Regions from separate parts of the Pseudomonas sp. 18173 genome, predicted to be linked through region 1. Evidence: predicted binding sites of a transcription regulator. Region 1 holds the regulator's gene; each other region holds the start of a gene.
The links. Region 1 encodes sigma-54, which starts transcription at its own class of promoters, with help from an activator protein. Its sites were predicted from a motif close to ANTGGCATNNANNTTGCTNT; they were not measured.
Positions count from the first base shown of each region.

Region 1 (7,286 bases):
CGGCAACCCCGACTCGCCGCTGGCCAAGGCCGCCGAGGTCAATTTGAATGTTCACGTCGAACATGAAGCCTGCCCGTTGAACCTGGCACCCACTTCGTCGACCACCGCCGCCCTGGTCATGGGCGACGCCCTGGCCGTCGCGCTGCTGGAAGCCCGCGGATTTACCGCCGAAGACTTCGCCTTTTCCCATCCCGGCGGCGCCCTCGGCCGACGCTTGCTGCTGAAAGTGGAAAATGTCATGCACGCAGGCCAGGAACTGCCGCAGGTCCAGCGCGGCACCCTGCTCAAGGATGCCCTGATGGAAATGACCCGCAAGGGCCTGGGCATGACCGTCATCCTGGAATCCGACGGCAGACTGGCGGGAATCTTCACCGACGGTGATTTGCGCCGCACACTGGACCGCAGCATCGATATCCACAACGCTATCATCGACCAGGTCATGACGGCCCATGGCAAGACCGCACGCGCCGAAATGCTCGCCGCCGAAGCCCTGAAAATCATGGAAGACCATAAAATCAACGCACTGGTGGTGGTCGACAGCCAGGACCGCCCGGTCGGCGCCTTGAACATGCACGATTTGCTGCGCGCAGGAGTAATGTAATGAGTGCGGACCTGTTGCAACGTGGCAAACAGATCAAACTGGCGGTGTTCGATGTCGATGGCGTGCTGACCGACGGACGCCTGTACTTCCTCGAAGACGGCAGCGAATTCAAGACGTTCAACACACTCGACGGCCAGGGCATCAAGATGCTGATGGCCGCCGGCGTGCAAACCGCCATCATCAGTGGTCGCAAGACCCCGGTGGTCGAGCGGCGAGCGAAGAACCTCGGCATCCCGCATCTTTATCAGGGACGCGAAGACAAACTGGTGGTGCTCGACGAGCTGCTGGCCCAGCTGGACCTGAGCTATGAGCAAGTGGCCTACCTCGGCGACGACCTGCCGGACCTGCCGGTGATTCGCCGCGTCGGCCTCGGCATGGCGGTGGCCAATGCCGCCAGCTTCGTGCGTGAACACGCTCACGGCATCACCCTCGCCCGTGGCGGCGAAGGTGCCGCTCGCGAATTCTGCGAATTGATCCTGCGCGCCCAGGACCGCCTCGATGCGGCCAATGCGGCGTACCTGTGAGCCCATTATGCTGAGCAAAAAGTTTCGCAACACCCTACTGTACAGTTGCGTCGCGGCGATATTCGCTGCGGCTGGCTACTGGAACATCAGCCCGGAACGCTTCCTCGACAAGCCGGTAACGCCGATCGATGAAAGCATGATCGACTATTACGCCATCAACGCCCACAGCGTGCAGTACCTGCCGGACGGCAAGCTGCAATATGATCTGGTGTCCGACAAGGTCGAGCACCTGAAGGCGACCGAGGTGACTTTGCTGACCAACCCCGACCTGAACGTGTTCCGCGGCACTGAATTCCCGTGGCACGTCCAGAGCCTGCAGGGCGAGGTCAACCCTGACGGCACACAGGTAGAACTGATCGATGACGTGCGCATCACGCGCTTCGACGAGAAAAACCGTAAAACCCTGATCACCAGCACCCGCATGACCGTGTTCCCGCAGCAGCAATATGCGCAGACCGAGCAAGACGTTAGAATCGACGGCGCTGGCGGTGTATCGACTGGCAAGGGAATGAAAGCGTATTTGAAAGAAAGCAGGATACACCTGCTATCGAACGTAAGAGGACAGTATGAGGCTCGTTAAAACCCTCCCGATTTTGCTCAGTCTGGGCGCAGCACTGGGAAGCGTGAGCGCCTGGGCTCTGCCGAACGATAGTGAACAACCCATTCGCGTCCAGGCGGACGACGCCCAGCTGGACGACAAGCAAGGCGTTGCCACGTACAAGGGCGATGTGATCATCACCCAGGGCTCGATGATTGTTAAAGGCAATACCGTCACGCTCACCCGCACTCCGGCTGGCGACATCGATGTCGTGACTTCGGTGGGCAACCTGGCGTATTTCGAGCAGAAGCAGAAAGTCGACTCGCCGAAACCGATCCAGGGCTACGGCAAGACCATTCAGTACCATGCCCAGCAAAACCGCATCGTGCTGATCGACCAGGCCAAGGTCATCAGTGATGACGGCAGCACCACCGAAGGCGAGAAAATCGTCTACGACACGGTAAAACAGGTTGCTACGGCCGGCCGTGCGACCGGTGCCTCCGTGACCGCACCACGTCCGCGTATCGACATGGTGATCCAGCCGAAGAAGAAAACCGACGAGAAAAAGGCCCAGTAATGGCAACTCTGAAAGCTCAGCATCTGGCCAAGAGCTACAAGAGCCGCCAGGTCGTGCGTGATGTCAGCCTGTCCATCGACAGCGGCCAGATCGTCGGCCTGCTTGGCCCGAACGGTGCCGGCAAGACCACTTGCTTCTACATGATCGTCGGCCTGGTGCAAGCCGACCAGGGCCGCGTCCTGATCGACGACCTGGACGTCAGCCACCAGCCGATGCACGGCCGCGCAAAGGCCGGCATCGGCTACTTGCCGCAGGAAGCATCGATCTTCCGCAAACTGTCGGTGGCCGACAACATCATGGCCATCCTCGAGACCCGCAAGGAACTCGACAAGGCCGGCCGTCGCAAGGAGCTGGAAAGCCTGCTGCAGGAATTCCACATCAGCCACATCCGCGACAACCTCGGCATGAGCCTGTCCGGCGGCGAGCGCCGGCGTGTGGAAATCGCCCGGGCCCTGGCCACCAACCCGAAATTCATCCTCCTCGACGAACCCTTCGCCGGCGTGGACCCGATTTCGGTCGGGGACATCAAGCAGATCATTCACCACCTCAAGGCCAAGGGCATTGGCGTGCTGATCACGGACCACAACGTTCGTGAAACCCTGGATATCTGTGAAACCGCCTATATCGTCAACGACGGCCAACTGATCGCCGAAGGTGACGCAGAGACCATCCTGGCCAACAACCTGGTCAAGGAAGTGTATCTGGGCCATGAGTTCCGCCTGTAAAGGCAGCGGCATCTGGCAGGTCGCCCGAGCGCTTGTCCCGATAAAAAATCAACACTTTTTTATTGTTACAGCGCTCTAGGCAAACGCTGCAGTTTCGGGCATATAATTTGCTTATGTTTGGCGCCCCGGCGCCCTGTAGTGGATGGCGCATGTGCGCCGGCGAATAAGGTGTTAAGCCCCAGCCATGAAACCATCGCTAGTCTTGAGAATGGGCCAGCAGCTGACGATGACACCGCAGCTGCAACAGGCCATCCGCCTGCTCCAATTGTCGACCCTGGACCTGCAACAGGAAATCCAGGAGGCCCTGGAGTCCAATCCGATGCTCGAACGCCAGGAAGAAGGCGACGACTTCGACAATTCCGACCCCCTGGCCGACAACGCCGAACAAAAGCCCAACACCGACATCCAGGAACCCTCCTACCAGGAAAGCGCGCCGACGGTGGATAACCTCGATGAGGGCGACTGGAACGAGCGCATTCCCAACGAACTCCCCGTCGACACCGCATGGGAAGACGTTTACCAGACCAGCGCCAGCAGCCTGCCCAGCAACGATGACGACGAGTGGGACTTCACCACCCGCACCTCGGCCGGCGAAAGCCTGCAAAGTCATTTGCTGTGGCAACTGAACCTGGCTCCGATGTCCGATACCGATCGCCTGATCGCCGTGACCCTGATCGACTGCATCAACAATCAGGGCTATCTGGACGAAACCCTCGAGGAGATCCTCGAAGCCTTCGATCCGGAACTGGACATCGAACTGGACGAAATCGAAGCCGTCCTGCACCGCATCCAGCAATTCGAGCCCGCCGGCATCGGCGCCCGCAACCTGGGCGAATGCCTGCTGCTGCAATTGCGCCAGCTGCCGGCCAAGACCCCCTGGCTGGCCGAGGCCAAGCGCCTGGTCACCGACTACATCGACTTGCTCGGCAGTCGCGACTACAGCCAGTTGATGCGCCGCATGAAGCTCAAGGAAGACGAGCTGCGCCAGGTCATCGAACTGGTCCAGAGCCTCAATCCGCGTCCGGGCTCGCAGATCGAGTCCACCGAAGCCGAATACGTCGTGCCTGACGTCATCGTGCGCAAGGACAACGAGCGCTGGCTGGTGGAGCTGAATCAGGAGTCGGTGCCACGGCTGCGGGTCAACGCCCAGTACGCCGGGTTCGTGCGCCGCGCCGACACCAGTGCCGACAACACCTTCATGCGCAATCAGTTGCAGGAGGCCCGCTGGTTCATCAAGAGCCTGCAAAGCCGTAACGAGACCCTGATGAAGGTTGCCACCCAGATCGTCGAGCATCAGCGCGGGTTCCTCGAATATGGCGACGAAGCCATGAAGCCGCTGGTCCTGCATGACATCGCCGAAGCGGTCGGCATGCATGAGTCGACGATTTCACGGGTGACCACCCAGAAGTTCATGCACACCCCCCGGGGCATTTATGAACTGAAATACTTTTTCTCAAGTCACGTAAGCACCTCCGAAGGCGGCGAATGCTCGTCCACGGCGATCCGGGCGATTATCAAAAAACTGGTTGCCGCGGAAAATCAGAAAAAGCCGTTGAGTGACAGCAAGATCGCTGGTTTACTGGAGGCACAAGGCATTCAGGTGGCCCGCCGCACCGTCGCCAAGTACCGCGAATCCCTCGGGATCGCGCCTTCGAGCGAACGCAAGCGGTTGATGTAGGGCCACGCCACAGCGTTCCAGTGGTAGATCATCTGGTCTACCGCTTTATGCACTGGCAACGAAGGAGAAGCTGTATGCAAGTCAACATCAGTGGACACCAACTGGAAGTGACCGAACCTCTTCGCTCCTACATCGGCGAAAAACTCGAACGATTGGAGCGTCATTTCGACAAGATCACTAACGTGCAGGTCACGATGACCGTCGAAAAACTGAAGCAGAAAATCGAAGCCACGCTGCATATTCCCGGGAATGAAGTGGTCGCAAACGCGGAACATACCGATATGTACGCCGCGATCGATGCACTCACCGACAAGCTGGATAAACAACTCAAAAAGCATAAGGAAAAGACCCAGAGCCTCCTTCAGGGCGCAACCGGTCGTTAACACTCCCAACCCATGATCCGACTTGAAAGTATCCTGACCCCCGGCCGTTCCCTGGTGAACGTGCCGGGTGGCAGTAAAAAGAAAGCCCTCGAACAAATTGCCAATCTGATCGCCCGCGAAGTGCCGGCTCTGGAGATGCAAGATGTCTTCGAGGCGCTGATTGCCCGTGAAAAACTCGGTTCCACAGGTTTTGGCAACGGCATCGCTATTCCACACTGCCGTCTCAGGGGCTGTGTTTCGCCCATCAGCGCCTTGATGCACCTGGACGCCCCGATCGATTTCGACGCCATCGACGGCGCGCCGGTTGACCTGCTGTTCGTGCTGCTGGTCCCGGAAGCCGCCACCGATGCGCACCTTGAGCTGCTGCGCCAGATCGCCAGCATGCTCGACCGCAAGGACGTGCGCGACAAACTGCGCAGCGCCCCAAGCAATGAAGCCCTGTATCAGGTTGTCCTGGACGAGCAAAACGGTCAGTAATCATGCGCTTGATCATCGTCAGTGGCCGTTCCGGCTCAGGTAAAAGTACCGCCCTCAACGTCCTTGAGGACAACGGGTACTACTGCATCGACAATCTGCCTGCCGGCCTGCTGCCGGAACTGGCCGAACGAGCGCTGATTCATACCGAACTGTTGCAGCCGCTGGTCGCCGTCTCCATTGACGCCCGCAACCTGCCCAGCCACCTGTCACGCTTCCCCGACCTGCTCGAAGAAGTCCGCAACCGCCATATCCAGTGCGATGTCCTGTACCTGGACGCCGACGAAGAAACCCTGCTCAAGCGCTTCTCGGAAACCCGCCGGCGCCACCCCCTGAGCAACGCCAATCGCTCGCTGGCCGAAGCCATCAACGTCGAGAGCGTGCTGCTCGGGCCGATTGCCGACCTCTCCGATCTCAAGATCAACACCACCAACCTGAACCTGTATCAACTGCGCGATGCCATCAAGCTGCGCCTGTTGAATCAGCCGGAACCCGGCACTGCGTTCCTGGTGGAATCCTTCGGGTTCAAACGCGGCATGCCGGTGGACGCCGACCTGGTGTTCGATGTGCGTTGCCTGCCCAACCCTTACTGGAAACCGGAATTGCGCGAGCAGTCAGGGCTTGATCAACCGGTTGCCGAATATCTGGCGGCACAGCCGGATGTCGAAGAGATGTTCCAGGACATTTCCACATACCTGCTAAAGTGGCTGCCTCGTTTTGCCGCCAGCAACCGCGCCTACGTCACCATTGCCATTGGCTGCACTGGCGGACATCACCGCTCCGTCTACCTGACCGAGCGTCTGGGGCAGACGCTGCAAAAATCCCTGAAGAACGTCCAGGTTCGCCACCGCGACCTCAGCTAAAGGATTCACATCGCGATGCCTGCTCTGGAAATCGAAATCATCAATAAACTGGGTTTGCATGCCCGGGCGTCGGCAAAATTCGTTGGTGTTGCCGGCCAATTCAAGGATTGCACGATCCGCGTGGGTCGCACCCCGGAATCCACCGTCGATGGAAAAAGCATCATGGCCATGATGATGCTCGCTGCCGGCAAGGGCACGAAAATCCATCTGAGCACGGAAGGCGAGCAGGAACAGGAAGCGATGGATGCGCTGGTAGCCCTGATCAACAATTACTTCGACGAAGGCGAGTAAACGCCGCGGCTTTGTGGTGAGGGGGCGCCGTATCCATCACCATCATCAAGCAAATCGGCGTTCTTGTTTCTTTGTTTCTCCAGACTCCGTGAAGAACCATAAAAAAGGCGCGCCACCCATTGGGTGGCGCGCCTTTTTTGTCACGGGAGATTAACTGCCCGCTACGGTCATCCGCTCGATCAGCACCGAACCGGTGCGGATGTTGCTGCGAAGTTCGAGATCATTACCGACCGCGACGATCTGCTTGAACATGTCGCGCATGTTGCCGGCGATGGTCACTTCCTGGACCGCGAACTGGATTTCGCCGTTCTCGACCCAGTATCCCGCCGCACCCCGGGAGTAATCGCCCGTGACCATGTTCAGCCCCTGGCCCATCAACTCGGTGACCAACAAGCCGCGCCCCATGCGCCGCAGCAAGGCCGCCTGGTCTTCATCACCATGGGTGACGAACAGATTGTGCACGCCGCCGGCGTTGGCCGTGCTCGGCATGCCCAGCTTGCGACCGGAGTAGGTACCGAGGATGTATGACACCAGCTCGCCTTTTTCGACGAATGGTTTGGCGTAGGTTGCCAAGCCGTCACCGTCGAACGCTGCGCTGCCCATGGCACGCATCAGGTGCGGACGCTCGTCGA
Region 1 is NZ_JBKFTN010000009.1:28,759-36,044, forward strand. Features, by position in the region: gene ACLD1X_RS12315 (KpsF/GutQ family sugar-phosphate isomerase) at 1-601, shown strand, start outside; gene ACLD1X_RS12320 (KdsC family phosphatase) at 601-1,125, shown strand; gene lptC (LPS export ABC transporter periplasmic protein LptC) at 1,133-1,705, shown strand; gene lptA (lipopolysaccharide transport periplasmic protein LptA) at 1,692-2,240, shown strand; gene lptB (LPS export ABC transporter ATP-binding protein) at 2,240-2,965, shown strand; gene ACLD1X_RS12340 (RNA polymerase factor sigma-54) at 3,150-4,643, shown strand; gene hpf (ribosome hibernation-promoting factor, HPF/YfiA family) at 4,718-5,026, shown strand; gene ptsN (PTS IIA-like nitrogen regulatory protein PtsN) at 5,039-5,503, shown strand; gene rapZ (RNase adapter RapZ) at 5,506-6,363, shown strand; gene ACLD1X_RS12360 (HPr family phosphocarrier protein) at 6,379-6,654, shown strand; gene pmbA (metalloprotease PmbA) at 6,805-7,286, opposite strand, start outside.

Region 2 (7,286 bases), on a different contig from region 1:
GAACATCTGCCAGATGCCGAGATTCGCAGTTTGACCGAGTTGCCGGCGTTGTTGGCGCGGTGGAACAAGGCTTCGGCCTGACACAAAACCTGTGGGAGCGGGCTTGCTCGCGAAGGCGTCGTGTCAGCCAGCATCAATGTCGACTGGTACACCGCATTCGCGAGCAAGCCCGCTCCCACACTGGACAGTATTCAACCCACAAGTTTTGTTTCAGGCATGAAAAAGCCCGCAGCGACGGCGGGCTTTTTCAGCAAGCGGGTAGCAGGCTCAGATAGGCCGGCTGCCGTACTTGTTGTCCGGCTTCTTGGGAGGATCGGCGACCACATTGGCCTCCACTTCCTGCACCTTGCCACCACGGGCCAGGAACTCTTCCATGGCCTTGGCCAGGGCGTCGCGTTCCTTGTTCTTGGCTTCGACACTCGGCAGCTCATCGACCGATACCGCTGCCTTGGCCTTGCCTTTGGCGGTTGGAACCGGGGCATCACCGCCGTCGTCTTCAGCGACGTCTTCTGCCGCTGCTTCCAGACCTTCTTCGGTTTCGTCGTCGTCGCCTACTTCGAGGTCGTCGTTTTCCAGATCATCGTCGCTCATGTTCTACCTCATGACTTGCGAAAAGCAGATTAGTTATAGCCCAGCTTTGCCCTCTGTCGAAGGCTGCCGGAAAAAAATCAACGGCCGCTGCTGACCAGCGGTTATGCCTCTTCACCGTGCACGGTGGCGAGGACTTTACGGACACCGCCATGATCACGGTGCTCGCCCAGGTAAATGCCTTGCCAGGTCCCCAACGCCAGCCGGCCTGCCGAAATCGGCAAACTGAGCTGACAGCCAAGTACGCTGGCCTTGAAGTGCGCCGGGAGGTCGTCCAGGCCTTCGTCGTTATGCTCATAGCCGTCTGTTCCTTGTGGGATCAGACGATTGAAAAACCGTTCGAAGTCGCGACGTACCGCCGGATCGGCGTTCTCGTTGATGGTCAACGACGCCGAGGTATGCTGCAGCCACAAATGCAACAGACCGACCCGACACGCCTTGAGTTCAGGCAGGCCGGCGAGTAACTCGTCCGTTACCAGATGAAAGCCCCGGGGCCTCGCCCGCAAGGTAATCAGAGTCTGTTGCCACATACAGTTCTCCGCACGTTCGGGGCGCATTCTAGCGCGCTCTGGGAAAAAACAAAGGCCCTAATATTCCTTCAATCCTGTAAGCCTTCGACTGCACAAACACACCCGACGCAAACATCGTAAAACCTGTAGGAAAAAACCTTTCAGCGCGCTCTTCAATGACAAATTTCAGACAAAAAAATGCCCGGCAAGCCGGGCAAGTTTTTACACGCGTACTTACAAGTTGTAGCCGCGTTCGTTGTGAAGCGCCAGATCGATGCCGACCGCTTCTTCTTCTTCGTTGATGCGCAGGCCCATGACCGCATCCAGCACCTTGAGGATGATGAATGTGGCGATCGCGGTGTAGATCACCGTGAAGCCCACGCCTTTGCATTGAATCCACACTTGTGCGGCGATGTCGGTCACGGTGCCGAAGCCACCCAGGGACGGTGCGGCGAACACGCCGGTCAGGATCGCGCCGAGGATACCGCCGATACCGTGCACGCCGAAGGCGTCCAGGGAGTCGTCATAGCCGAGCTTGCGCTTCAGGGTGGTGGCACAGAAGAAGCACACCACGCCTGCCGCCAGACCGATGACCAGCGCGCCCATCGGGCCAACGGTACCGGCAGCCGGGGTGATTGCCACCAGGCCGGCAACCACGCCCGAAGCGATACCCAGTGCGCTAGGTTTGCCGTGGGTGATCCATTCGGCAAACATCCAGCCCAGTGCAGCAGCGGCGGTAGCGATTTGCGTCACCAGCATCGCCATACCGGCGGTGCCATTGGCCGCAGCGGCGGAACCGGCGTTGAAACCGAACCAGCCGACCCACAGCATGGCCGCGCCCATCAGGGTGTAACCGAGGTTGTGCGGCGCCATCGGCGTGGTCGGGAAGCCTTTGCGCTTGCCCAGCACCAGGCACGCAACCAGACCGGCCACACCGGCGTTGATGTGCACCACGGTGCCGCCGGCGAAGTCCAGAACGCCCCAGTCCCACAACAGGCCGCCGTTACCGGACCAGACCATGTGCGCAATCGGCGCGTAAACCAGGGTGAACCACACGCCCATGAACACCAGCATTGCGGAGAACTTCATCCGCTCGGCGAAGGCGCCGACGATCAACGCCGGGGTGATGATCGCGAAAGTCATCTGGAAGGTGACGAACACTGCCTCAGGGAACAGCGCCGCAGGCCCGGTCAGGCTGGCTGGCGTGATGCCGGCGAGGAACGCCTTGCCCATGCCGCCGAAGAACGAGTTGAAGTTGACGACGCCCTGCTCCATGCCCGTGGTGTCGAACGCGATGCTGTAGCCATAAATGACCCACAGGACGCTGATCAGACCGGTAATGGCGAAGCACTGCATCATCACGGAAAGAATGTTTTTCGACCGAACCATGCCGCCGTAGAACAGCGCGAGGCCGGGAATTGTCATGAACAGCACCAAGGCTGTAGAGGTCAACATCCAGGCAGTGTCGCCGGAGTTGAGGACCGGGGCCGCCACTTCGTCTGCCGCCAAAGCAAGGCTGGGCATTACGATGGACAACAGGGCTCCTAGCCCTGCGAATTTACGCAGAGTCATATTGTTTTCTCCTGGGGCGTTGGGTTTGTGGCGGCTTAGATTGCGTCGGTATCGGTTTCGCCGGTACGGATGCGAATCGCCTGTTCCAGATTGACCACGAAGATCTTGCCGTCACCGATCTTGCCGGTGTTGGCAGCCTTGGTGATGGCCTCGATTACCCGGTCCAGATCCTTGTCGTCGATGGCGACGTCGATCTTCACCTTGGGCAGGAAATCGACCACGTATTCCGCGCCGCGATACAGCTCGGTGTGACCCTTCTGCCGACCAAAGCCTTTGACTTCAGTGACGGTAATGCCCTGCACGCCGATCTCGGACAGCGACTCGCGTACGTCGTCCAGCTTGAACGGCTTGATGATGGCAGTGACTAGCTTCATGAAAACTCTCTCCCGAATTGGTGGACTTGCCCCAGGAAAACAAACCCGTCTCAAGTCTAAGCGCAGTGCCTGGCTTTGTAACGCGTCGTCGGCCTTACCTGCCCGTCCGACGCCAGCAAACCGCTCCTGACGAAACACTCCCCCGCGCTTCGTTTGGCGCACTGCATTCGTCACAGCGACTGCATCAGTGCATGGGTCATGAGGGTCTAAGCAGAAAGCTTGCCATCTCTGGAAATTTCACTGTTTTCAAGCCTTTGCCCGCTGATGACAGCGACTTCGCAACAACAGCCGACGTGTTACGCACAACAACGGTGCGACGCCGCCCGTCCCCATGCGCGAAAAGCGTGCACCCCTCGCCCGCGGAAATGACTATAGACACTGCGTGATACACTGCCTGCCATTGTTATCAGGACATCCCACATGCTCGCGCCCAAAGACTTCCTCGACGCCCTGACCGGCACCGCCTCCCGCCTCTTCAGCGGCGACACGCCCCTGCCGAAAGCTGAAATCGAAAGCCAGTTCAAAATGTTGCTGCAAAGTGGCTTCAGCAAACTGGATTTGGTGAGTCGCGAAGAATTCGACAGTCAGATGGTCGTGCTGGCGCGCACCCGCGCCCGCCTCGAAAGCCTCGAAGCGAAAGTCGCCGAGCTGGAAGCGAAGCTGAACCCACCAACCGAATAACACCGCAAATGCTCACTGTGGAACCCAATCCACTGTAGGAGCGAGCTTGCTCGCGAAAGTCGTGAAGGTCGTGAAGGTCGTGAAGGTCGTGAAGGTCGTGAAGGTCGTGAAGGTCGTGAAGGTCGTGAACGATAACGCGTAAAGCCGGATGACCAGCGGCGCATTTGGGTTTTTCGCGAGCAAGCTCGCTCCTACAGGTGGCGTTTGCCTAGGTCACTCCGTCCCCGCAACATCCAGTGAAAGTTTGCCCCCTCACCCGCCTCACCAGAATTCCCTCCCCCCGACTACCCTTCAAAAGCCCGCAGGAAGCGGCTCCCGTCATCTCAAGGAACGACCATGTCCCTCTCCATCGTCCACAGCCGCGCCCAGATTGGCGTGGATGCGCCCGCTGTCACCGTTGAAGTCCATCTGGCCAATGGTTTGCCATCACTGACGATGGTCGGCCTGCCCGAAGCGGCGGTGAAGGAAAGCAAGGATCGGGTGCGCAGTGCGATCATCAATTCGGGGCTGCAATTTCCGGCGCGGCGGATCACGTTGAATCTGGCGCCGGCGGATTTGCCCAAGGATGGCGGGCGCTTCGATCTGGCGATTGCCCTGGGGATTCTCTCGGCCAGTGTGCAGGTGCCGACGTTGACGCTCGATGATGCGGAATGCCTTGGGGAGTTGGCGCTGTCAGGTGCCGTGCGGGCGGTTCGCGGGGTATTGCCGGCGGCGCTGGCGGCGCGCAAGGCCGGGCGCTGGTTGATGGTGCCGCGAGCTAACGCTGAAGAGGCGTGCCTGGCCTCGGGACTGAAAGTGATTGCCGTGGATCATCTGCTTGAGGCCGTTGCGCATTTCAACGGGCATACCCCGATTGAGCCTTATGTCTCCAATGGCCTGCTCTATGCCAGCAAACCTTATCCCGACCTGAATGAAGTGCAGGGGCAACTCGCGGCCAAACGTGCGCTGCTGATCGCTGCCGCAGGTGCTCACAACCTGTTGTTCAGTGGGCCGCCGGGAACGGGGAAAACCCTGTTGGCGAGCCGCCTGCCGGGATTGCTGCCGCCGCTGGCCGAAAATGAAGCACTGGAAGTGGCGGCGATTCAGTCGGTCGTCAGTTGTTCGCCGTTGAGCCATTGGCCGCAGCGGCCGTTTCGCCAGCCACATCACTCGGCATCCGGGCCCGCGCTGGTGGGAGGCGGTTCGAAACCGCAGCCCGGCGAAATCACCCTCGCCCACCACGGTGTACTGTTTCTGGACGAACTCCCGGAGTTTGATCGCAAGGTATTGGAGGTGCTACGGGAGCCGCTTGAGTCCGGTCACATCGTAATCTCCCGCGCCAAGGACCGTGTCCGCTTCCCGGCCCGTTTCCAATTAGTAGCCGCGATGAACCCGTGCCCCTGTGGATATCTTGGCGAACCCAGCGGCAAATGCAGTTGTACACCGGACATGGTCCAGCGTTACCGCAACAAACTGTCGGGGCCGTTGCTGGACCGAATCGACCTGCACCTGACCGTCGCTCGTGAAGCCACAGCGTTGAACCCTGCGCTGAAACCCGGTGATGACACCGCTACTGCCGCAGTGCTGGTTGCCGACGCCCGAGAGCGACAACAAAAACGCCAGGGCTGCGCGAACGCTTTCCTTGATCTGCCGGGCCTGCGCGAACACTGCAAGTTATCCACAACCGACGAAGCCTGGCTGGAAACGGCGTGTGAGCGATTGACCTTGTCGCTGCGAGCGGCCCATCGACTGCTCAAAGTCTCCCGCACCCTGGCGGACCTTGAGCAAGTTGATGGCATCACCCGCGACCATCTGGCTGAGGCGCTGCAGTATCGGCCGAGCACAAACTGACCAGAATTACTCCTTGGATAGATCAACTAACGGCGTTTGTCGTACCTCGGTTTCCCGAGCACCCTGAATCTCGCTCACCCGATGCAACGCCTTATCCACAGCCCCCTTATCCGCCAGCAAGCTGTACTTGATCTGAAACCGCTTCTGCTCTTTAACCCCAATAATCGGCACCAAACCAAGTGGCCGCTGATACCGGCGGTTGTAGGAAAAACTTGTTCCCGGTTCCAGCCCCGTGACATAGCCCTGGCCTCGGGTATCGGTGTTTTTCCACAGGGAGAACACGGGCAGTGTCTGAGTGTTGAAGCCGACCGAGACACCCAGGCTGCCGGCCTTGTTATGCAGAACGGTCAATGTATCGCCCTTGGCATCGGCATACGGCACCACGTTGTAAACCGTCTCGTCGTAGTCCTTGGTCGGTGCGCGGTAGGTTTGCCAGTCGGGCAGATCGCCCTTGGCCTTGTCGTTGAACGGCGACACCTGTTTCACCGGCGCGGCGAAACGGGCGCCCTGCTCCAGGAACGGGGTGCTGAAGTTACTGTGATACAGCGCCTGGTATTCCTTCGGATAGTCGCCGTTGTTGGTCAGGGTGTCGTTGAGGGCGAACACTACGCTGCCGGGTTCGGTGACCAGTTCGGTCGCAACGGAGAAGTCGACCTTCTTGAACGCCTGCTCTTTCAGTTCGCCGCGCAGGGTGATCGCGTAAGGCGGTTTTTCATCTATATGCAGGGTGACCTTGCTGGCCGGGATATTGGCGGCGCGGCCATGCAGAGTCAGCAGTTCACCGTTGTCGACGCCCGGGTGGCCGACCCATTCGTAGCCGCAGCGGGTGACCAACTCGTTGAAGCCTTCCAGCCAGCCCAGGCCGCCACGACCGTTGAGCTCAATGAAGGACGGATTGACCACGTCCTTGACCGGCGAATCCCAGCCCATGCGCACATTTCCGACCGACGCCTGCAGCACGTTCATCCCGCGAGTCGGCACCACCGAGAGTTTCATCGTGCCGTTATCGATGTCGACGATGCTGACGCCCTCCTGCCGACCGCCGTGCAAGGTGCGCAGGGTGACGCTGAAGGGTTGGTCGGTTTTCACACCGAGTTGCTGGCTGGTGACCTGCCAGTTTTGCGCGGCTTTGTCGCTGTCGAGCAGGACGTAATCCCAAGCCATGGCGTGGGAGGCGGACAGCGCGCCAAGGACAACGAGGAGTTTGAGCGAGGTCATGGGAAAAGCCTTTCTTGGAGTTGTGCATTTTTTATAGCGCTGGTGAAACGATTCAGCAAGTTTAAAAAGCTTACACGCGAGCCTTCCCAAGCCAATTAAAATTGACCTTATGCAACCTCCGCATGCTTACGTTAGTCTCATAAGGTTTGAACCTCCGGCAGTTTGGCGGTGATATCATGATGATATTAAGGTCGCCCGCTAAAAGCAGGAGCAAATACAGACACATTTGTCTGTCATTTTTGCGCAACGGATCGTATGGAGTTTGAATGCGCGGGGCACTATTACGCAGCGGCAAGAGCGGGTCATTCACGGCCCTCGGCGAAACAGGTCAACCGGTCTACCGGGCAGCCCTGCAATTGCGCGAAGCCATTCGCCGCAAGAACCCCGATTTGGTCGATCATCTGGCCATCCCTCAAAGTGATGAACTCGGCAACCAGATCGATTGGTACAGCGCCCTCGACGGCGATGTGATTCCGTGGAGCAGCGCGACCGAAGAAGAACGCGCCCCTGCCCG
Region 2 is NZ_JBKFTN010000018.1:70,645-77,930, forward strand. Features, by position in the region: gene ACLD1X_RS20125 (HAD family hydrolase) at 1-81, shown strand, start outside; partial or broken gene ACLD1X_RS20130 (metal ABC transporter ATP-binding protein) at 92-178, shown strand; gene sutA (transcriptional regulator SutA) at 268-591, opposite strand; gene ACLD1X_RS20140 (secondary thiamine-phosphate synthase enzyme YjbQ) at 693-1,118, opposite strand; gene ACLD1X_RS20145 (ammonium transporter) at 1,332-2,669, opposite strand; gene glnK (P-II family nitrogen regulator) at 2,705-3,043, opposite strand; gene ACLD1X_RS20155 (accessory factor UbiK family protein) at 3,464-3,724, shown strand; gene ACLD1X_RS20160 (YifB family Mg chelatase-like AAA ATPase) at 4,061-5,554, shown strand; gene ACLD1X_RS20165 (aldose 1-epimerase family protein) at 5,561-6,772, opposite strand; gene ACLD1X_RS20170 (SrfA family protein) at 7,039-7,286, shown strand, end outside.
Region 2: glnK (P-II family nitrogen regulator) is a predicted target of sigma-54. The motif match lies at 3,251-3,270, and genes of this name have one in related genera.

Region 3 (7,286 bases), on a different contig from region 1:
CAGTGAAAACCCGGTTGCCTTGGGGGTCAACGTAAGTGAAGACCTCCGCCGACGCGGGCAGCGCGATGAAGCAGGCGATCAGCAACCAGGTTTTCAAGGCGAGTGTGCCCGTTGCACGGTGAAGGTCGTGGTTGGGCTTTGCTGCACTATTTTTTCGCCATCGATCACTTGCACGGCGAGGCGGTGTTCGCCGCGATCGATGTTCACCAGTTGCAGGATCGGCACATTGCCTGGCTGGCCGTAGGGCTGACCGTCCAGCAGCAGGCGCAACAGATGGGAGCCTTGCAGGCGCGGTTTGATCATTACGTTGATCGTGAAGGTGCCATTGTTGGCGCGTAACGCTTCTGTGGTGGGCAGGCCGGTGAGTTCCAGTTTTTCGTAGGCGCGGTGGGCCGGCTCGGTGTCATCGCCTGACAGAGGTTGCGCCGGATCGATGGGCGGTTGACGCTCGATGCTGTTGATCGGTGGCAAATCAACCGCCCGGGCGTCAATGCCATTGGGCGGTTGATTGCTGTAGGCGGTATTGCCGGCGGCATCGGTGTATTTGTAGATTTGGGCCATCACAGGAAACATGAAGGACAGCAGTAGAAGAAATAAAAGTGGCCGCATTCAGACTCCCTGTGTGAAGCAAAGACTACTCCGCCAATGGAATACCCTCGCTGCCAGCATAGAACACAACAAGTTCTACCGGTTCATCACCGGTGACTCCGCGGTGGGTGATATTGACCATCTCGGCCACTGCTTCGCCTTGCCTGACGCGGCGGATCTGGCCACTGTCCTTGCTCTCTATCGTCAGCTCGCCGCTGAGGATATACGCCGCATTTGGCATGGCATGGGTATGCCATGGAAGTTGTGTATTGGCCGGAATTTTCAGTTTGAGCACTGACAGTTCTGGTTCGGCGTAAGGGTAATGGGTGTAAGGCGTGCTGTCCCAGGATGTGCTGCTTTGCAACAGGACTTTGCGCTCAATCGCTGCTGTGGGCGTTGAGTTACTACAGCCCTGTAGCGCAACAGTGATGAGGGTGGCAAGCAGCGGGGGGAGCATGGATCGCTTCATGTTTCCGTCCTTTGATTTCAAGACGGTACAGGCTACGGGTGGCTCATATTTTTTTAAGCCGGACGTTGCCGTGAATGCCCGGGGAAACATGGACTCCTTGCGTGAGAAGTTGCCCACAAAAAAGGCCTCCCGAAGGAGGCCTCTTTTTGTCACGCCGCTTGCGCAGGCGCTACCGGATCAGCAGCTGTAGTACAGCTCGTATTCCAGTGGGTGTACGAAGGTACGTACCTTGATTTCTTCTTCGCTTTTCAGGGCGATGTAAGCGTCGATGAAATCGTCGCTGAAAACGCCGCCTTTGGTCAGGAACGCACGACCTTTGTCCAGCTCTTCCAGGGCTTCTTTCAGGCTGCCGCAAACTTGTGGGATCTCTTTGGCCTCTTCAGGCGGCAGGTCGTACAGGTTTTTGTCAGCGGCGTCGCCAGGGTGGATCTTGTTCTGGATACCGTCCAGGCCAGCCATCATCAGTGCGGCGAAGCACAGGTACGGGTTGGCAGCCGGATCCGGGAAGCGTGCTTCGATACGGCGGGCTTTAGGGCTCGACACGTAAGGAATACGGATCGAAGCGGAACGGTTGCGAGCCGAGTAGGCCAGCATCACTGGAGCTTCGAAGCCTGGAACCAGACGCTTGTAGGAGTTGGTCGCCGGGTTGGTGAAGCCGTTCAGGGCCTTACCGTGCTTGATGATGCCGCCGATGAAGTACAGGGCAGTGTCGGACAGGCCGGCATAGCCTTCGCCTGCGAAGGTGTTCTTGCCATCCTTCCAGATCGACATGTGTACGTGCATACCCGAACCGTTGTCACCGTACAGCGGCTTAGGCATGAAGGTAGCGGTACGGCCGTAGGCATCGGCAACGTTGTGCACGACGTACTTCAGGGTTTGGGTTTCGTCGGCTTTCTTCACCAGGGTGTTGAACTTGACGCCGATTTCGTTCTGGCCGGCAGTTGCCACTTCGTGGTGGTGAACTTCGACGGTCAGGCCCATTTCTTCCAGTGCGTTGCACATGGAGGTACGGATTTCGTGGTCGTGGTCGAACGGTGGAACCGGGAAGTAGCCGCCTTTGACGCCTGGACGGTGGCCCTTGTTGCCGCCTTCCACGTCCTGGTCGGACATCCACGAACCTTGTTCGGAGTAGATCTTGAACATCGAACCGGAGATGTCGGACTTGAACTTCACCTGGTCGAAGATGAAGAACTCTGGCTCCGGGCCGCAGAATACGGTGTCGCCAATGCCGGAGGCTTTCAGATGCTCTTCAGCGCGCTTGGCGATAGCACGTGGGTCGCGATCGTAGCCTTGCATGCTCGAAGGATCGACGATGTCGCAGGTCAGGATCAGGGTCGGCTCTTCGGTGAACGGGTCCAGTACGGCAGTGCTGTCGTCCGGCATGAGGATCATGTCGGAAGCTTCGATGCCTTTCCAGCCAGCGATGGAGGAGCCGTCGAACATCTTGCCGACTTCGAAGAAGTCTTCATCCAGCCCGTCGCGAGCCGGCATGGTCACGTGGTGCTGAGTGCCTTTGGTGTCCGTGAAGCGCAGATCAATCCACTTGACGTCATGATCTTTGATGAGTTGAACCGACTTCGACATACTGTCCTCCGGGGTGGATTAGGGCGGGTAGTGGATGCCCTTAATGTTTGTGATGCCGGCGCGAATACTCTGCCAAGGCAACCTGCCTCACAAGGGAGCAAATTGCATGCCAGTGCCCCAGCATGGGTTTTTTGCTCCAAATTCACGCTTATAAGACGCAAAAGCACCTTAAAGCGGAAAATCCCGCCCTACAATGTGGCGTCGAAATTGCGAAGTGACCTGTTTTGGTGCGCTCGAAACCTTCTGCACATTAATTGGTTAAACCTTGAGCAATTTCCGCTATAATCCGCGCCCCCCTTTTTCGGCAGGCCTCGCGCGCGCTGTTTCCATGAAATTAATCGTAAAAGTCTTTCCAGAGATCACCATCAAGAGCCGCCCGGTACGGATGCGTTTCATCCGCCAGTTGGCCAAGAACATCCGTGCCGTGCTCCGCGATCTGGACCCGGCTGTGGTGGTGAACGGCGTGTGGGACAACCTCGAGCTGGAAACCCGCGTCAGCGACCCCAAGGCCCTGAAAGAGATGGGCGAGCGCCTGAGCTGCATGCCGGGTATCGCGCACTTCCTGCAAATCGACGAGTACCCGCTGGGCGATTTCGACGACATCGTTGAAAAATGCAAGCAGCACTACGGTGATGCGCTGGCCGGCAAGATCTTCTCGGTGCGTTGCAAGCGCGCCGGCAAGCACCCGTTCAGCTCGATCGATATCGAGAAATATGTCGGCAGCCAGTTGCGCCGTCAGTGCGGTGCCGCCGGGATCGACCTGAAAAAGCCGGAAATCGAAGTCCGCATCGAAGTTCGCGACCAACGGTTGTTCGTGATCCACAGCCAGCACAACGGCATCGGCGGCTATCCGCTGGGTGCCCTGGAGCAGACGCTGGTGCTGATGTCCGGCGGCTTCGATTCCACCGTTGCGGCCTACCAGATCATGCGCCGCGGCCTGATGGCGCACTTCTGCTTCTTCAACCTGGGCGGACGTGCCCACGAACTGGGCGTCATGGAAGTCGCGCATTTCATCTGGAAGAAGTACGGCAGCTCCCAACGCGTGTTATTTGTCAGTGTGCCTTTCGAAGAAGTGCTGGGAGAAATTCTCGGCAAAGTCGATAACAGTCATATGGGCGTAGTATTGAAGCGTATGATGTTGCGCGCTTCCTCCCGGATTGCCGATCGACTGCACATCGAAGCGCTGGTGACCGGTGAGGCGATCTCCCAGGTGTCGAGCCAGACGCTGCCGAACCTGTCCGTGATCGATTGCGTGACCGACAAACTGGTCTTGCGCCCGCTGATCGCCAGCCACAAGCAGGACATCATCGACACGGCCAACGAGATCGGCACCGCCGATTTCGCCCGACACATGCCGGAGTACTGCGGCGTCATCTCGGTCAATCCGAAGACGGCCGCCAAACGCTACCGTGTCGAGCACGAAGAGAAAGAATTCGATATGGCGGTGCTCGAGCGTGCGCTCGAAAACGCCAAGCTGGTGCCGATCGATCGCGTGATCGACGAATTGGGCCAGGACTTGCAGATTGAAGAAGTCAGCGAAGCGCTGGCCGGTCAGATCGTCATCGACATCCGTCACCCGGATGCCGCTGAAGACGACCCGCTGGACCTTGCTGGCATCGAGGTACAAACGATGCCGTTTTATGCACTGAACGCTCGTTTCAAGGAACTGGACCCTACTCGCCAGTACCTGCTGTATTGCGACAAAGGCGTGATGAGTCGCCTGCATGCCCACCATTTGCTCAGTGAGGGGCATGCCAATGTGCGCGTTTATCGACCGAGCTAAGTGCCCGGGGCTGTTTGCCTGTGGCTTGCGTCACCGGCCCCCCGATGCCGCCGTCAAGCTGTAACGGCTTTCACGGACGCTACTGTTAATCGCTGCCAAGACTTGTCAGCACACCGAATCCTCTGATCGAGATACACAAGTGATCGAAAATCTACGCAACATCGCCATCATTGCCCACGTTGACCATGGTAAAACCACCCTGGTAGACAAACTCCTGCGTCAATCCGGCACCCTGGAGCGCAACGAGCTCAACGACGAGCGCGTGATGGACTCCAACGACCAGGAAAAAGAGCGCGGTATTACCATTCTGGCGAAAAACACCGCCATCAACTGGAACGGCTACCACATCAACATCGTGGACACCCCGGGCCACGCCGACTTCGGCGGTGAAGTTGAACGCGTAATGTCGATGGTCGACTCCGTTCTGCTGCTGGTTGACGCTCAAGACGGCCCTATGCCGCAAACCCGTTTCGTGACCAAGAAGGCTTTCGAAGCCGGCCTGCGTCCGATCGTGTGCATCAACAAGGTTGACCGTCCAGGCGCGCGTCCGGACTGGGTTCTGGACCAGATCTTCGACCTGTTCGACAACCTGGGTGCCACCGAAGAACAACTGGACTTCAAAGTCGTCTACGCCTCGGCCCTGAACGGTATTGCCGGTCTGGACCACAACGAAATGGCTGACGACATGACCCCGCTGTACCAGTCGATCGTCGACAACGTACCGGCGCCGGCTGTTGACCGTGAAGGTCCGTTCCAGATGCAGATCTCCGCACTGGACTACAACAGCTTCCTGGGTGTTATCGGCGTTGGCCGTATCGCTCGTGGTCGCGTCAAGCCGAACACTCCGGTTGTTGCCATCAGCGCCGACGGCAAGAAGCGTACCGGTCGTATCCTGAAGCTGATGGGTCACCATGGTCTGCACCGTGTAGACGTTGAAGAAGCTGCAGCAGGCGACATCGTGTGCATCAGCGGTATGGACGAGCTGTTCATCTCCGACACCCTGTGCCAGCTGGACACCCCGGAGGCGATGAAGCCTCTGACCGTCGACGAGCCAACCGTTTCCATGACCTTCCAGGTAAACGACTCGCCATTCTGCGGTAAAGAAGGCAAGTTCGTGACCTCCCGTAACATCAAGGAGCGTCTGGACAAAGAGCTGCTGTACAACGTTGCACTGCGCGTTGAAGAAGGCGACTCGGCTGACAAGTTCAAGGTTTCCGGCCGTGGCGAACTGCACCTCTCGGTACTGATCGAAACCATGCGTCGCGAAGGCTTCGAAATGGCTGTAGGCCGTCCGGAAGTGATCATCCGTCTGGTTGACGGCGTGAAGCACGAACCGTACGAAAACGTCACCATCGACCTGCCGGAAGAATCCCAGGGCAAGGTGATGGAAGAGATGGGCCTGCGTAAGGGCGACCTGACCAACATGGTGCCGGATGGCAAGGGCCGTGTACGTCTGGAATACAACATCCCTGCTCGTGGTCTGATCGGTTTCCGTAACCAGTTCCTGACCCTGACCAACGGTGCTGGCATCCTGACCTCGATCTTCGACCGTTACGACGTGATGAAGTCCGGCGACATGTCCGGCCGTCAGAACGGCGTTCTGGTTTCGGTTGAAACCGGCAAGGCTCTGACCTACTCCCTGGAAACCCTGCAGGCACGTGGCAAGCTGTTCGTTGAACACGGTCAGGAAATCTACAACGGTCAGATCGTTGGCCTGAACAGCCGTGACAACGACCTGGGCGTCAACCCTACCAAGGGCAAGAAGCTCGACAACATGCGTGCTTCGGGTAAAGACGAAACCATCGCCCTGGTTCCACCTGTTCGTTTCACCCTGGAACAGGCTCTGGAATTCATTCAGGACGACGAGCTGTGTGAAGTGACTCCTAAGTCCATCCGTCTTCGCAAGAAGATCCTGGACGAAAGCGAGCGTACCCGCGCTGCCAAGAAAGCCAAGGCATAAGATTTAGCCAGGCTTAAAAAAACGCCCCCGGTCGAGAGACCGGGGGCGTTTTTGTTTGTCTGCGATTTGTGCGGTGTTTGTGTCGGCCTCATCGCTGGCTTGCCAGCGATGACGGCTGGTCAGCCGCCAAAAATTTCGGGAGGTATCAGAACCCCTCGATACTCCGCGAACTGCGCTCGCGCTCCACTTCTTTTGGCTTATAAGCGCAATACCCCGGCCGCGGGCCGATTTTCGGGTGATTGCGGCAAGTATCCGGGCGCTTTTCATAAATAGTGCACAGACGGCTCTTACGATCCAGGTACAGGCAATCGTTGTTGCTCATGCGCTGGAGGGTAAAGATTCCGGACTTCTGGTTGAAGCGCTCGACCAAACCTTCCTTTTGCAGGCGTTTGGCGATGTTCTTCGGCGGATCGCCCAGCTCGAACTCGTCGACCACGCCGATGCGGATCAGATCCTTGATCTTGACCTCGACAGGCAGGGTGCAGCAGCTGGACATGCACGAGCCGCACATCGGGGCAGAGTACTTGGCCCAGGTATCGAGGCGGTCGATCTCTGCGGCAGCGATCAGGTTCGGCTTCATCATGGTTTGTTACCAGCGTGTGCATCAGGGCGCGCGATCATACCGGGACTGGTGGATTTTTGAACAACCTTTCGCCAGTTTTTTTCACAGACGGCACAAACAACCGGAAAATCGGCACGGGCCCTGCATTCATTCAGGCACATGACGCGACATTGTCGATCCAGCTCGTATTCAAGGGAAAAACTGCCGAACCAGAGCCTCTACCGCCTGTCAGACCGTCTAGGCTCAGACAACTCCAAGCTCGCTCGAGGTCCTATCGATGACTCAAGAACCACTTGTTCGCGAAGCAGAGGTGGCCGCATTCCGCGACGCCGTCTTGACC
Region 3 is NZ_JBKFTN010000015.1:23,626-30,911, reverse strand. Features, by position in the region: gene ACLD1X_RS17470 (DUF4124 domain-containing protein) at 1-97, opposite strand, end outside; gene ACLD1X_RS17465 (DUF4124 domain-containing protein) at 94-609, opposite strand; gene ACLD1X_RS17460 (cupin domain-containing protein) at 635-1,057, opposite strand; gene glnA (type I glutamate--ammonia ligase) at 1,235-2,641, opposite strand; gene thiI (tRNA uracil 4-sulfurtransferase ThiI) at 2,970-4,424, shown strand; gene typA (translational GTPase TypA) at 4,564-6,384, shown strand; gene ACLD1X_RS17440 (YkgJ family cysteine cluster protein) at 6,530-6,967, opposite strand; gene ACLD1X_RS17435 (glycogen/starch/alpha-glucan phosphorylase) at 7,224-7,286, shown strand, end outside.
Region 3: glnA (type I glutamate--ammonia ligase) is a predicted target of sigma-54. The motif match lies at 2,736-2,755, and genes of this name have one in related genera.